DNA from 2 places in the Serratia sp. NPDC087055 genome. Region 2 is predicted to be linked to the other one. Evidence: riboswitches for the same ligand, from Rfam matches in the RefSeq annotation. Region 2 holds a riboswitch; the other holds the start of a gene.
What was found. A riboswitch is a leader RNA that binds a small molecule or an ion and turns the genes downstream of it on or off. The one in region 2 is predicted to bind thiamine pyrophosphate.

Region 1: it holds a riboswitch for thiamine pyrophosphate, as region 2 does, so the genes downstream of both, thiC (phosphomethylpyrimidine synthase ThiC) here and tenA (thiaminase II) in region 2, are expected to answer to the same signal.

Annotation. Positions count from the first base shown of each region.
Region 1 covers NZ_JBJDOG010000010.1:12,163-19,837, reverse strand. Annotated here, with positions in the region: gene nudC (NAD(+) diphosphatase) at 1-137, opposite strand, end outside; gene rsd (sigma D regulator) at 237-740, shown strand; TPP riboswitch at 780-904, shown strand; gene thiC (phosphomethylpyrimidine synthase ThiC) at 1,019-2,962, shown strand; gene thiE (thiamine phosphate synthase) at 2,955-3,593, shown strand; gene ACI2J2_RS24035 (HesA/MoeB/ThiF family protein) at 3,598-4,347, shown strand; gene thiS (sulfur carrier protein ThiS) at 4,344-4,544, shown strand; gene ACI2J2_RS24025 (thiazole synthase) at 4,546-5,325, shown strand; gene thiH (2-iminoacetate synthase ThiH) at 5,325-6,458, shown strand; gene rpoC (DNA-directed RNA polymerase subunit beta') at 6,798-7,675, opposite strand, start outside.
Region 2 covers NZ_JBJDOG010000001.1:422,445-430,119, reverse strand. Annotated here, with positions in the region: gene gap (type I glyceraldehyde-3-phosphate dehydrogenase) at 1-676, opposite strand, end outside; gene ACI2J2_RS01955 (GlxA family transcriptional regulator) at 755-1,729, opposite strand; gene ACI2J2_RS01950 (LLM class flavin-dependent oxidoreductase) at 1,797-2,819, opposite strand; TPP riboswitch at 3,000-3,102, shown strand; gene tenA (thiaminase II) at 3,165-3,845, shown strand; gene ACI2J2_RS01940 (ABC transporter ATP-binding protein) at 3,842-4,597, shown strand; gene ACI2J2_RS01935 (ABC transporter permease) at 4,594-5,361, shown strand; gene ACI2J2_RS01930 (ABC transporter substrate-binding protein) at 5,378-6,313, shown strand; gene opgB (phosphatidylglycerol--membrane-oligosaccharide glycerophosphotransferase) at 6,563-7,675, shown strand, end outside.

The DNA.
Region 1 (7,675 bases), on a different contig from region 2:
ATAGCGCGTGCCATTCGCCCTTGCAGGGAGAATGATGCCGCAGAACCGCACGGCAGTTCACCGTTCGGTAACCAAAGTTTGCTTTCATGGCTGACGATCCACCAGCCATTTTCATTACCTGTTAATGCAAGTTCCATATCGTTGTTGCACAACCTCAGCTTCACTGGCACTCTACAAATCGGCCTTGTTACATTTTAATAACTTACTGTTACGTTTTATTACTTACGGAGTCAAACATGCTCAACCGTTTGGAAAGCCTGACTCAGCGCGTTGGTGGTAGTAATGAATTAGTTGATCAATGGCTTCAGGCTCGCAAGCAATTGCTGGTCGCCTATTGCACCCTCGTGGGCATCAAACCGAATAAAGAAAAGCATACGCCGCTGAATGAAAAAGCGCTGGAGAACTTTTGCCATAATCTGGTGGATTATCTCTCTGCCGGTCATTTCCATATCTATGACAGAATTATCAAACAAGTGGAAGGCGCATCCAGTCCCAAAATGTCTCTGGCAGTTAACATCTACCCCAAGCTCTGGGCCAATACAGAGCAGATCATGGCCTTCCACGATCGCTATACCGAAGTAGATATTGATCAGGATGTGTGTCTGGAATTCCATCAGGCGTTGTCAAATATCGGTGAAACGCTGGCAGCACGTTTTACCCTGGAAGATAAGTTGATCCAATTGGCAGCTGAAGCCTGGCAACAAGCCCTGACGGACGCCTCCTTGGATCAGACCCGTTAAAATTTTGTAGTGTTTTTTATTATCCCTCCTATACTGGGGGGCATCTTGTCGGAGTGCCTAGCGCCTGATTTGTTCATCAAATTGGCCAGGCTGAGACCGTTAATTCGGGATCCGCGGAACCTGATCGGGTTAATACCCGCGAAGGGAACAAGAGTAATCTATCGCCATAGGCAGGTGCCCCAATTTGGGACAATCCCGTCCTGCTGGCCAGCATCATTACTCCCTCCGAGCTCCAGACAAGCAACTTTCCCAACCCAACACACTGGTAGGAACTTGCTATGTCTAACGTTAAGAAACCTCGTGCCCGTAAAGAGCAACGCGAAGAAGCCCAGCAGTTTATTGAGACTCTTCAGGGCGTTGCATTTCCCAACTCACGCCGTATTTATTTGCAGGGCTCACGTAGCGACCTGCAGGTACCGATGCGTGAAATTCAACTTAGCCCGACGCTGATTGGTGGCGACAAAGATAACCCACAGTACGAACAGAACGAGGCTATCCCGGTGTATGACACCGCCGGCCCTTACGGCGATCCGCTGTCAGAACTCAACGTGCATAGCGGCCTGACAAAGCTGCGCGCGGAATGGATCGCCGAACGTGGCGATACCGAAACCCTCAACAACGTGAGTTCAGGGTTTACCCAGCAGCGTTTGGCGGATGAGGGTCTGGATCACCTGCGTTTTGAACATCTCCCGCAGCCACGCAAGGCGCAACCCGGCAAATGCGTCACCCAGTTGCACTACGCACGTGCTGGCACCGTCACACCAGAAATGGAATTTATCGCCATCCGCGAAAATATGGGCCGTGAACGTATCCGCGGCGAAGTATTACGCCACCAGCACCCGGGGCAAAGCTGGGGCGCCAACCTGCCGGAAAACATCACACCGGAATTTGTCCGGCAAGAGGTCGCTGCAGGTCGTGCCATCATCCCTGCCAATATTAACCACCCTGAATCCGAACCGATGATCATCGGCCGCAACTTCCTGGTGAAGGTCAACGCCAATATCGGGAATTCAGCCGTAACTTCTTCGATCGAGGAAGAAGTCGAGAAACTGGTGTGGTCCACCCGCTGGGGTGCGGACACCGTGATGGATTTATCCACCGGTCGATATATCCACGAAACGCGCGAATGGATCTTACGTAATAGTCCGGTACCGATCGGCACAGTGCCTATTTACCAGGCTTTGGAGAAGGTCAACGGGGTCGCGGAAAACCTGACCTGGGAAATGTTCCGCGATACGCTGCTGGAACAAGCGGAACAAGGCGTCGACTACTTCACCATCCATGCGGGTGTACTGCTGCGCTACGTCCCCATGACCGCGAAACGCCTGACCGGTATTGTCTCCCGTGGTGGTTCGATCATGGCCAAGTGGTGCCTGTCCCATCATCAGGAAAACTTCCTGTATCAGCACTTCCGCGAAATCTGTGAAATCTGCGCCGCCTATGACGTCTCACTGTCACTCGGTGACGGGCTACGCCCAGGCTCAATTCAGGATGCCAACGACGAGGCTCAGTTCGCCGAACTGCACACCTTGGGTGAACTGACCAAAATTGCCTGGGAATATGACGTGCAGGTAATGATCGAAGGCCCAGGCCACGTGCCGATGCAGATGATCCGCCGCAACATGACCGAAGAGTTGGAGCACTGCCACGAAGCGCCGTTCTACACCCTCGGTCCGCTGACCACCGACATCGCACCAGGTTATGACCATTTCACCTCCGGTATCGGGGCCGCCATGATTGGCTGGTTCGGCTGCGCCATGCTCTGCTATGTCACGCCGAAGGAACACCTCGGCCTGCCGAACAAAGAAGACGTCAAACAGGGCCTGATCACCTATAAGATTGCTGCCCACGCGGCGGATCTGGCCAAAGGCCACCCCGGCGCACAGATCCGCGATAACGCCATGTCAAAAGCACGCTTCGAATTCCGCTGGGAAGATCAATTCAATCTCGCACTCGATCCGGCCACCGCACGTGCTTATCACGATGAAACGCTGCCGCAGGAATCCGGCAAAATTGCCCATTTCTGTTCCATGTGCGGGCCGAAATTCTGCTCGATGAAAATCTCGCAGGAAGTTCGCGACTATGCCGCAGCCCAGGAAGCCGCCAAACCGGTAGAGGTGCAGGTAATCGGGATGGAAAAAATGTCAGCCGAGTTCCGATCACGCGGCAGCGAGCTCTACCACAGCGCCGGTAACCTGCAGGAGGAACTGAGCAATGACTGATATCAACACACCTTTCCCCGCTACACCGCACAAGTTGGGGCTATACCCGGTTGTCGACAGCGTTGAATGGATTGCCCGCCTATTAGAAGCAGGCGTCACCACGATTCAACTGCGCATTAAGGATCTGCCGGAAGAGCAAGTCGAAGAGGATATTGCCGCAGCCATTGCCCTCGGTAAAAGGTATAACGCCCGGCTGTTCATCAATGACTACTGGCAGTTGGCGATTAAACACGGTGCCTATGGCGTACATCTCGGTCAGGAAGACCTGGATACCACCGATCTGGCGGCTATTCACCGTGCCGGATTGCGTTTGGGCGTTTCCACCCACGACGATGCCGAGCTGGCCCGCGCCATTGCGGTAAAGCCGTCTTATATTGCGCTGGGGCATATTTTCCCGACGCAAACCAAAGATATGCCTTCCGCCCCCCAGGGGTTAGTCGAACTGAGACGCCATATCTCCGGGTTGAATGATTACCCGACGGTAGCGATCGGCGGGATCAGCATTGATCGCGTAGCCGCCGTACTCGATTGTGGCGTTGGCGGCGTGGCCGTCGTCAGCGCAATTACCCAGGCCGCAGACTGGCGAGCAGCCACCTCAGAATTGCTGCAACTGATCGAAGGCAAGGAGTAATACCATGTTGAACGATCAAGAGTTCCTGCGCTACAGCCGTCAATTGCTGCTGGAGGATATCGGCCCAGAAGGCCAGGAGAAGCTAAAACGTTCGACGGTGCTGATTGTCGGATTAGGAGGCTTAGGCTCCCCCGCCTCACTCTATTTAGCCGCCGCCGGTGTGGGTACCTTGTTGTTAGCAGATGACGATCAGTTGCACATCACCAATCTGCAACGTCAAATTCTGTATCGCAGCACCGATGTTTCAAAAAGCAAAGCCTGCCTGGCGCAACGTCAGCTACAGGCATTAAACCCGATGATAGAAACCCTCGCGATGGAACAGCGTCTGCAGGGCGAAGCATTGAAGCATGCCGTAGAACGCGCTGATTTGATTTTGGATTGCAGCGATAACATGGAAACTCGCCATGCGGTGAATGCCGCCTGCATCAAGGCCGGTAAACCGCTGATCAGCGGGAGTGCCGTGGGGTTCAGCGGCCAGTTGTTGGTTATTGAGCCGCCCTATGCCCACGGCTGCTACGCCTGCTTGTATCCGGAACACACCGAACCCCAGCGCAACTGCCGCACCGCGGGTGTACTCGGTCCGGTGGTCGGCGTCATGGGTACGCTGCAAGCCCTGGAAGCGATAAAAATGTTGGCGGGAATGCCTTCCGCCATCAGCGGCAAACTGCGGCTCTTCGACGGAAAACAACAAAGCTGGAGCACACTGCAACTCAGCCAGGCCAGCACCTGTGCGGCATGCGGAGGGGCAGCATGAAGATCCGGCTTAATGACCAGCCGTTAGAATTAGCGCAGCCACTGAGCGTCGACGCACTGCTCAAGCAGTTGGAACGCCACCAGCCGGGCACCGCGCTGGCTATCAACCAAACCATCATCCCGCGTGCCGACTGGGTCAACCACCTGGTGCAGGACGGTGATGACATCTTGCTGTTTCAAGCTATCGCGGGAGGCTGACATGTTGAAAATCGCCGATACCACTTTTACTTCACGCCTGTTTACCGGCACCGGAAAGTTCGCCACCCCTGCGCTGATGTTGGACGCCTTACAGGCCTCTGGTTCCCAGTTAGTGACCATGGCCATGAAGCGCGTTGACCTACGCGGCGGCAACGACGCCATTCTGGCGCCGCTGCAGCAACTGGGGGTTCGCCTGCTGCCGAATACCTCCGGCGCAAAAACGGCCGCCGAGGCGGTGTTCGCCGCCCGACTGGCACGTGAAGCCCTTGGCACACATTGGGTAAAGTTGGAAATTCACCCCGATGTGAAATACCTGCTGCCGGATCCGATTGAGACCCTGAAGGCGGCGGAAACGCTGGTGAAAGACGGCTTTGTCGTTCTGCCCTACTGCGGCGCCGATCCGGTGTTATGCAAACGTCTCGAAGAGGCCGGTTGCGCGGCAGTCATGCCACTCGGTGCGCCGATTGGTTCTAACCGGGGGCTGAGAACCCGTGATTTCCTGGAGATCATTATCGAACAAGCAAAGGTGCCGGTAGTGATCGACGCCGGTATCGGTGCGCCAAGCCATGCGTTAGAAGCCATGGAGCTGGGTGCCGATGCCGTGCTGGTCAATACCGCTATCGCCGTAGCACGCGATCCGGTACAAATGGCTCGGGCATTCCGTCTGGCGCTGGAAGCCGGTGAATTGGCACGTCTTGCCGGACTCGGCAGCAGCCAGCGCAATGCGGTAGCTTCCAGCCCATTGACTGCTTTTCTCAGTCAGACTGGGGTGGCATTGTGATGACCAATGACTTCAGTCACCGCTGGCAGCAGTTGGATTGGGACGACATCACCTTACGCATCCACAGTAAAACCGCACTCGACGTGGAACATGCGCTGAATGCGGACAGACTGACGCGCGAAGATTTTATGGCGCTGATCTCCCCCGCTGCCGCAGCGTATCTGGAACCGCTGGCGCAACGCGCACAACAGTTGACCCGCCAACGCTTTGGCAACGTGGTCAGCTTCTATGTGCCACTTTACTTGTCCAACCTGTGCGCCAATGACTGTACCTACTGTGGTTTTTCGATGAGCAATCGCATCAAACGTAAAACGTTAGATGCTGCGGAAATAGAACGTGAATGTTTGGCCATCAAAGCACTGGGTTTTGAGCATTTACTGTTGGTCACCGGCGAACACCAGACCAAAGTTGGCATGGACTATTTCCGGCAACATATTCCGGCGATCCGCCGCCATTTCAGCTCGCTGATGATGGAGGTGCAGCCGTTGGAACAGGAAGAGTATGCCGAGTTGAAAGCTCTGGGGCTGGATGGCGTCTTGGTTTACCAGGAAACCTACCATCCCGCGACCTACCTGCAGCATCATCTGCGCGGCCAGAAGCAGGACTTTCATTGGCGGTTGGCCACGCCGGATCGCTTGGGCCGAGCCGGGATCGACAAGATCGGCCTGGGTGCTCTGATCGGGCTGTCCAATAGTTGGCGTACCGACTGCTATATGTTGGCTGAGCACCTATTCTACCTGCAACAAACCTACTGGCAGAGTCGTTACTCCATTTCATTTCCACGCCTACGCCCCTGTGCCGGGGGTATCGAACCGGCATCAATCATGAGCGAACCGCAGTTGGTACAGTTGATCTGCGCCTTTCGCCTATTCGCTCCTGATGTAGAGCTGTCCTTGTCGACGCGTGAGTCACCGTTCTTCCGTGATCATATGATCCCGGTAGCAATCAACAGCGTCAGCGCAGGATCCAAGACCCAGCCCGGTGGTTATGCTGACGACGTCGCGCCTGAATTGGAACAGTTTGAACCTCATGATGGACGTACACCGCAACAGGTGGCACAAGCCATCAGCGATGCCGGTTTACAACCCGTGTGGAAAGACTGGGACGGATATTTGGGGCGAAGCCCGCAATAATCAGCAACCCTTGCAGCACCGCCTGAAAAGGGGTGGAAACGCCGCGCAGATGCCGCCAATGCGTCTGGTACAGGAAATGGGTCTCGCTATAGTGGCGATGCTGGCTGCCAAACCCGGCGCCAGCCGGAGCCCTCATATTCTCAACGGCTCCGCCTTACTCCTCCCCCGGATCACGTCGGGTACTTTCCCGCGTGACTCCGGGGCCCTCTACATGTTAACTCCAGGATTCTTCACTCAGAACAACGCACCGGCATGTTGTAAAAGCAAAAAAAAAACCGCCCCCTAAGGAGCGGTTTATCTGGCAAGGGCCCGGCAAGCCGGGACCACGGTATTCAACGATTAATCGTTGTTGCCGCCCAGGCCTGCGTTCAGCAGTTCAGCCAGGTTAGCCGTTGCTTCTTCCGCGCTGACCTGCGGAACAACTGGTGCTTCACCCTGTGCTTTACGGCGCATACGGTCCTGGTGATAAGCGTAACCGGTACCGGCTGGAATCAGACGGCCCACGATAACGTTCTCTTTCAGGCCACGCAGTTCATCACGCTTACCGGCAACTGCCGCTTCGGTCAGAACGCGCGTCGTTTCCTGGAACGATGCTGCGGAGATGAAGGACTCGGTCGCCAAGGAAGCCTTGGTGATACCCAGCAGATCGCGTGAGAAGGTTGCCTCGATCTTGCCTTCAGCAGCAAGCTGACGGTTGGCAATCTTAACGCGTGACACTTCAGCCTGCTCGCCTTCCAGGAACTCGGTGCTACCCGCGCTGACGATGGTACCTTTACGCAGCATCTGACGAACGATAACTTCAATGTGTTTATCGTTAATCTTAACGCCTTGCAGACGGTAAACTTCCTGCACTTCGTTGGTGATGTAGCGGGTAACCGCATGCACACCACGTAGACGCAGAATGTCGTGCGGAGACTCTGGGCCGTCAGAAACAACGTCGCCACGCTCCACAACTTCGCCTTCAAACACGTTGAGCTGACGCCATTTTGGAATCATCTCTTCGTAAGCGTCGCTGCCGTCCAGCGGGGAGATTACCAGGCGACGTTTGCCTTTGGTCTCTTTACCGAACGAGATAATCCCGCTGATTTCAGCCAAGATTGCCGGTTCTTTCGGACGACGTGCTTCGAACAGATCCGCAACGCGTGGCAGACCACCGGTAATATCCTTGGTACCGCCGGATTCCTGAGGAATACGCGCCAAGGTATCACCCGCACCGA
Region 2 (7,675 bases):
GGCCATCGAGTTCAGGGATCACCTTGCCGAGCGCTTTGGCCGCCCCGCTGGAGTAAGGCACAATCGACTCTGCTGCGGCGCGAGCGCCACGCAAGTCTTTTTCCGGTTGGTCATGCAATGCCTGGCTATTGGTATAAGCGTGTGTGGTATTCATCAGGCCGTATTCAATCCCGAAGGCCTGATGCAGCACCTGCGCCGCAGGGGCCAAACCGTTGGTGGTGCAACTGCCGTTACTGACTACGCGGTGCTTGGCCGGATCGTACAGGTCCTGATTAACGCCCATCACTATGGTTATATCGTCGTCCTTGCCTGGCGCCGAGATAATCACTCGCTTGGCCCCACCCTTCGTGATGTGCACTTCGGCCTTGGCTTTGTCCGTAAAGAACCCCGTCGCTTCGATGACGACATCAACGCCCACGCTTTTCCATGGGATTGCGCCCGGATCTCTTTCGGAGAAAACATGAATTGGCCGACCATCGAGCAGCAGTTGGTTTTCACCGGCTTCGACACTGGCTGCCAAGGTACCCGACAGCGAGTCGTATTTCAGCAAATGCGCCAAGGTTTTGCTGTCGGTCAAATCGTTGATCGCCACAACCTCAAAGTCACTGCGACCTAACGCAGCACGCAAAACATTCCTGCCGATTCTGCCGAATCCATTAATGCCTACTTTGACCATGTTCTACTCCTTCGTTATTGGCTTTGCTGTAAATCTAAGCCGGAGAGACATTGTCGTAAATGACGTTTATAGATCAATTTACGCCAAAATGCGTGAATGAAAACGTTCGCGGTACTCGGTCGGTGTGAGGTGCAAATGCCGTTCAAAAACGCGCCGCAGATTGAGGCCATTGCCAAACCCACAGTTCATGGCGATTTGCTCAATACCTTCAGCACTCTGCTCCAACCGTTGCCGAGCCAGATACAGGCGCCCTTCTTCAACAAATTTAGCGGGTGAAATGCCGGTTTCACGCGTGAACACGCGGGTAAAGTTTCGCGGGCTCATGGCGACCCGTTCTGCCAGTTTCTCGACACCAAGATCGCTGGACAGGTTTTCCAGGATCCAGGACTGGAGATCACGAATCGGACCGGGCGTTTTAGCCTGATTCAATGGATAACGGCTGAACTGTGCCTGCCCCCCGGGCCGGCGCAGGAACATCACCAGATCTTGCGCCACTTCACGGGCCTGCACGAATCCGTAATCATCCTCCACCAATGCCAGGGTGAGATCGAACCCGGAACTGACCCCGCCGGAGGTCCAGACAGCGCCATCTTGCACGTAGATCGGCCCATTTTCGACTTTCACTTTGGGGAAACGAGCCTGCAACGTTTCCAGCAGTCGCCAATGCGTGGTTGCCCGGCGCCCATCCAGCAAACCGGCCTCGGCCAGCAGCATGGCCCCGCCGCAAACTGACGCCACACGTCGCGCTTTAGGGGCTGCGCGACGCAACCAATCGACCACATAGGCACTTTCTTCCGCTGTCGCCCCTTTGCCGGTCACGATGATGGTATCGCGTTCCTCCTCAGGTTCGAGATCCGCCAGGCGGTGATCGGCCAACAGATTCAAGCCGGAGGAACCATGCACCACCCGGTGAGCCTGGGTGGTGACTATCGCCATCTGGTAGAGCGGCGCGTCATCAGGCCTCAAGCGGTTGGCTTGCATCAAAATATCGGCGATGCCCGCCGACTCAAACAACATGCCCCCTTCAGGGACGATAATCAGGAATGTATGCATGTCCTTAAAATACAAATAAGACAAAATAAGTCAACAACGCTTCTCTCGCTGAGAAGCGTTCTGGCGTTTAGCGCCACCCCAACGCCGGAGCGACATGGGTCAAGATGGATTCAATCACATGGGCGTTATAATCGACGCCCAACTGGTTCGGCACGGTCAGCAGCAAGGTGTCCGCTTCGGCTATCGCTTCGTCCTGCGCCAATTGTTTGATCAACAACTCCGGCTCGGCGGCATAACTGCGGCCGAATACGGCCCGCGTCTGCTGATCGATATACCCCACCTGATCGCTATCCTGGCCGCTGTTGCCGAAGTAGCTGCGATCCTGCTGGTTCATCAGAGCAAAAATACTGCGGCTGACCGACACGCGCGGCTCACGCTGGTGCCCTGCTGCCTTCCAGGCCGCACGGTACTCACGGATCTGCTTGGCCTGCTGCACGTGGAACGGCTCGCCGGTCTCATCATTTTTTAACGTTGAGCTTTGCAGGTTCATCCCCAGTTTCGCCGCCCAGACTGCCGTGGCGTTCGAGCTGGCTCCCCACCAGATCCGATCCCGCAAACCCACGGAGAAAGGCTCAACACGCAGCAGACCGGGCGGGTTGGGGAACATCGGCTGCGGATTCGGTTCGGCAAAGCCTTCACCACGCAGCGCATCGAGGAACACGTCGGTATGGCGACGCGCCATGTCGGCTTCAGTCTCGCCTTCTGCAGGCGTGTAGCCAAAGTAACGCCAGCCTTCAATGACCTGCTCAGGTGAGCCGCGGCTGATCCCAAGTTGCAACCGTCCACCGGAGATCAAATCAGCAGCACCCGCGTCTTCGACCATATAAAGCGGGTTTTCATAGCGCATGTCGATCACGCCGGTGCCGATCTCAATACGCTGCGTTTTTGCCCCAATGGCAGCCAGCAGCGGGAACGGCGAAGCGAGCTGGCGGGCAAAGTGATGCACACGGAAGTAAGCCCCGTCCGCCCCCAGCTCTTCTGCCGCGACGGCCAGATCGATGGATTGCAATAACGCATCCGCAGCAGACCGGGTACCCGACTGTGACGACGGCGTCCAGTGACCAAACGAGAGAAATCCAATTTTCTTCATAGGAGTAGCCCTTAGATTCAATTATGACCGAGTTACAGTGACAAAAATGCCCCTCCTCAGGCCAGAAAAATTGTGTGGGATCGCACTAAACGAACCGTTTTTGGCTGCCGAAAAATGCCCTCATCGTTGCCCAACGCAACCGCCCGCCCGTTGTAATCAAAAAGTAAATATCGTATAACAAGCTCCTCCGAGGGGTGTCCTGTTACGGGCTGAGATGGCGCAAGCCGAACCCTTTGAACCTGATCTGGGTCATGCCAGCGAAGGGACGGGTCGGCAATAACACCATCAGTCATTGCCTGTTCATACCTCAGCGCGCCCGGATCTCCACACACTTTTGGAGGTCCCATGTTTACCCCTCAATTTGAAAATGGTCTTTACGGACGGCTGCGCCAGCAGGCTGGTCGCCACTGGCAGGACTACGTCGAACACCCTTTTATTCAGCAACTGGCCGCAGGCACCCTACCTGAGCCGGCATTCCGTCGCTATTTGACACAGGATTACCTGTTCCTGATTCACTTTGCCCGCGCCTATGCGCTGCTGGTCAGCAAACTGCGTACTCTGCCGGAGATGCGTGCAGCCACCGCCTCACTCAATGCCATTGTCGCCGAACTGCCTTTGCATCTGGCCTATTGCGCAGACTGGGGGCTGAGCGAACCCGACATTGCCGCCGAACCAGAGGCCGCGGAAACCCTTAACTACACCCGCTATGTGCTCGATATAGGCCACGCCGGTGATGCACTCGATCTGCTGGCCGCTCTGATGCCCTGCGTCGCCGGCTATGCCGAAATAGGCCTGCGGCTGCTTAACGATCCCGCCACCGTGATGGAAGGCAACCCTTATGCCTCATGGATCCGTAACTATGGTGACCCCGCCTATTTATCTGGGGTGCAGGCCGCACTCGACCTGCTGGAAAACGTGGGCCACCAACGTGGGGCTGAAAGCCGCCTGGCCGAACTGTCGACCATTTTCACCACCGCCACCCGGCTGGAATCTGCCTTCTGGCAAATGGGGCTGAATGCCCAATGAGCATCGGCAAGGCCCCGAATGAGGGGACCAGACCAGGAATTCAGGTCCGGGATTTGACCCTGCGTTTTGGTCAGCAGGTGATTTTCGACCGGCTAAATTTCGATATTGCAGGCGGCAATGTTGTGGCGTTGCTCGGCGCCAGCGGTGCGGGTAAAACCAGCTTGCTGAAGATCATTGCCGGGTTGGCGAAACCCACGTCCGGCACGGTCACCGGCAGCGATGGCTTACCGATCGTAGGACGCATCGCCTACATGGGGCAAAAGGATCTGCTCTATCCGTGGCTGACCATTGATCAGAACATTAGCCTCGGTGCACGGCTGCGGGGTGAAAAAGTCGACTGCGCATGGGCAGAACATTTACTGGAACGCGTGGGCCTGAGCGGTTATGGCAGCGCCTTGCCTGCGGCACTGTCCGGTGGCATGCGCCAACGTGCAGCCATCGCCCGCACGCTGTATGAACGCCAACCGATCGTCTTGATGGATGAACCTTTCTCGGCGCTGGACACCATTACCCGCGCCAAAATCCAGCAGCTTGCCGCCGATCTGCTTGCGCAGCATACCGTGTTACTGATCACCCACGATCCGATGGAAGCCTGCCGCCTTAGTCACCGCTTGCTGGTCCTGTCACGCTATCCCGCCGGCATTGACGACAGCCATGTCATTGAAGGCTTGCCGCCACGGGCACCGGACGACCCTCAACTGCTGAAAAGCCAAAGCGAGCTACTGCTACAACTGGTGAGGGCCGCCGAATGAAGCCGCTGAGTGAAAGCCGCCTGTCGCGGATGCGCCGCAGCCTGACGGTATTTGCCGGCCTGTTACTGCTGTGGGGAGGGATAACGTTGGGTGATATTCCCGCCTTTTTGTTGCCCTCACCTTCTGCGGTCGCGCAGGCACTTTGGAATGACCGGGCTTATCTCGCTTTTCACACGTTGATTACGGCGTCAGAAATCGCCTGCGGCCTGCTGGCAGGGGTGTTGCTGGGGGCCGTGTTAGCACTGTGCATGATTTTTTCTCCCCGGCTGCAACGCTGGTTGATGCCCTTGGTGCTGACCAGTCAGGCGATCCCGGTGTTTGCGTTGGCCCCGTTGTTGGTGCTGTGGTTTGGTTTTGGCATGAGCGCCAAAGTGGTGATGGCGGTACTGGTGATTTTCTTCCCTGTAACCTCCGCCTTCTTTGATGGACTGCGGCGGGTCAATAACGACTATCTCGATCTGGCACGTACCCTGCGCGCCTCACCCTGGGCCCAACTGCGGCACGTTCGGCTGATGGCGGCGCTGCCGGCCTTCGGTTCCGGGCTGCGCATGGCCGCCGCCGTCGCCCCGATAGGGGCCATCATCGGCGAATGGGTCGGCTCGGCGGAAGGTTTGGGGTACGTAATGCTTAACGCTAATGCGCGCATGCAGACTGACGTCTGTTTTGCCGCGCTGTTTATTCTGGTGCTGATGACCGTCTTGCTCTGGGTGACCGTGGACGCGCTGCTGCTGCACCTGATCGATTGGGCACCTGAAAATAACTGATAATAAGGAACCAACCATGATTAAAAAGACCCTCTGCGGGCTGCTGCTCGGCGCTACGCTGGCCGGGCAAGCAACCGCCGCTGAAAAACTGACGCTGGTGCTCGATTGGTATATCAACCCCGATCACGCGCCGATAATGGTGGCCGATCAGATCGGTGCCTTCAAGGCCGAGGGCCTCGACGTCAAGATAGTGCCACCTTCCGACCCGGCGCTACCGCCACGTCTGGTGGCGGCAAAACAGGCCGATCTTGCCATCACCTATCAACCGCAGTTGCACTTCTTCGCTGACCAGGGCTTGCCGCTGGTGCGCATAGGAACCCTGATTAATTCGCCACTCAATACCGTTATTACGCTGGATAAGCGCATCACCACCCCGGCAGGGCTTAAGGGCAAAAAAATCGGTTATTCGGTCAGCGGCATTGAACAGGCCACGCTGGCAACCATGCTCGAACATGAGCATCTCAACCCCAATGACACCAAACTGATTAACGTTAACTTCCAACTGACCAGCGCCCTGCTGGCAGGCCAGGTCGATGCGGTGATCGGCGGGTACCGCAATATTGAAGCGCTGGAATTGAAGTTACAGGGGAAAGACCCGGTGGTGTTTAACGTGGAAGACTATGGCGTCCCCGCCTACGACGAACTGATCATCGTCGCCAATCGCGACACCGTCACTGAGCCGAAAATCAAAAAATTCCTCGCGGCACTGAAAAAAGGCGGCGATTACCTGCACGCCCATCCGCAGGAAAGCTGGCTAGCATTCGCCAAAGCCCATCCGGAACTGAATACCGCGCTGAACAAACAGGCATGGCAAGCCAGCTTGCCGCTGTTTGCCCGCGATCCGGCCAAGCTGGATAAAACGCGCTATCAAGCCTACGAACAATTCCTGTTCGACAACAAGCTGATCAAGAAAATCACCCCCGTGGAACAATACGCGGTGGAACTGCATTAAGCCGTTATCGGGCGCAGCCTATGAACTGCGCCCTTCTCTATGATGCCCTTCCCTTTTCGCTGGCGTGATTAGTGTCACACTATTGTCACAAAAATCGCCAATCACACTCTGACCCAGCAGAGCGATGCAAACACGCATTGCTCTGACGGTTTCAATGCGCTATACCCTCCTCTTTCTCGCGGCGGCAGCGGTCAGCGGCGTTGACCAGAGCACTAAAGTTTTTCTTTTTAATCAGACAGGGTACGGTGGATGGTTTCAGCATTAATCTCGTTTGCACTTTTTATCGCCTCAATTTTAATCTACCGGACCCGGGGCGCTGCCAACCGCTGGTGGCTTGCCACTCTGCTGACGCTGCTGGGCAGCTATCTGATCCTCAACGTTGTCCTGATCGCCAGCAACTACTTTACCGGTGACGGCATCACCGACGCGGTAATTTACACCCTCACCAGCAGCCTGAAAGGTGCCGGCGTCGGCAAATACCTGCTGCCGTTTATCGGCCTGTTGGCGGTACTGGCGCTGATCTTCGCCGTACTCACCTGGAGCCTGGTGCGACGCAAAGCGAAAAGCAGCAGTGTGGTATACAGTGTGATCGCCGTGTTGCTGGCCTTGTTTTCCGTCGGCACTACTCCCGCCTTTCAGGATATCTCCCTACTGGTCAGAAGCCAGATCAGCGGGGACACCAGCGATTTTGATACCTATTACAAAGCCCCCAAAAGAAGCGTACAGGGCAAAGCGCCGAACCTGGTGTATATCTATGCAGAGAGCCTGGAAAGAACCTACTTCGATCAGCAACTTTTCCCCGGCCTCGCTGACGAACTGAACCAACATCGTGAAAACAGCATCGACTTCAGCAACACCCAACAGTTGCCAGGCACCGGTTATACCATTGCCGGCATGGTGGCCTCACAGTGTGGCATCCCGCTGTTTGCCCCTTTCGACGGTAACGCCTCCAGCGCCGTGTCTACCTTTTACCCGGAAAACGTCTGTCTGGGCGATGTACTGAAGTCCGCCGGTTATGATAACTACTTTTATCAGGGCGCCGATCTGGCCTTCGCCGGTAAAGACACCTTTCTGAAATCGCACGGTTTCGATCATGCCTACGGCTTCAAAGAACTGCGTGGGCAGGTCAGCGATCCCAGTTACAAAAATGACTGGGGCTGGTACGACGATACCGTTCTGGATGTGGTGTTCGACAAATTTGTTGAACTGTCTAAGCAGAATAAAACGTTTTCACTGTTTGCACTGACCGTCGACACCCATCACCCGGACGGGTTTATCTCCGCCAGTTGCAGCAAAAACACATTCAGCTGGCAGAACAAAGAGAACCGTTCATTAAGCGCGGTAGCCTGTAGCCAGCAGCAT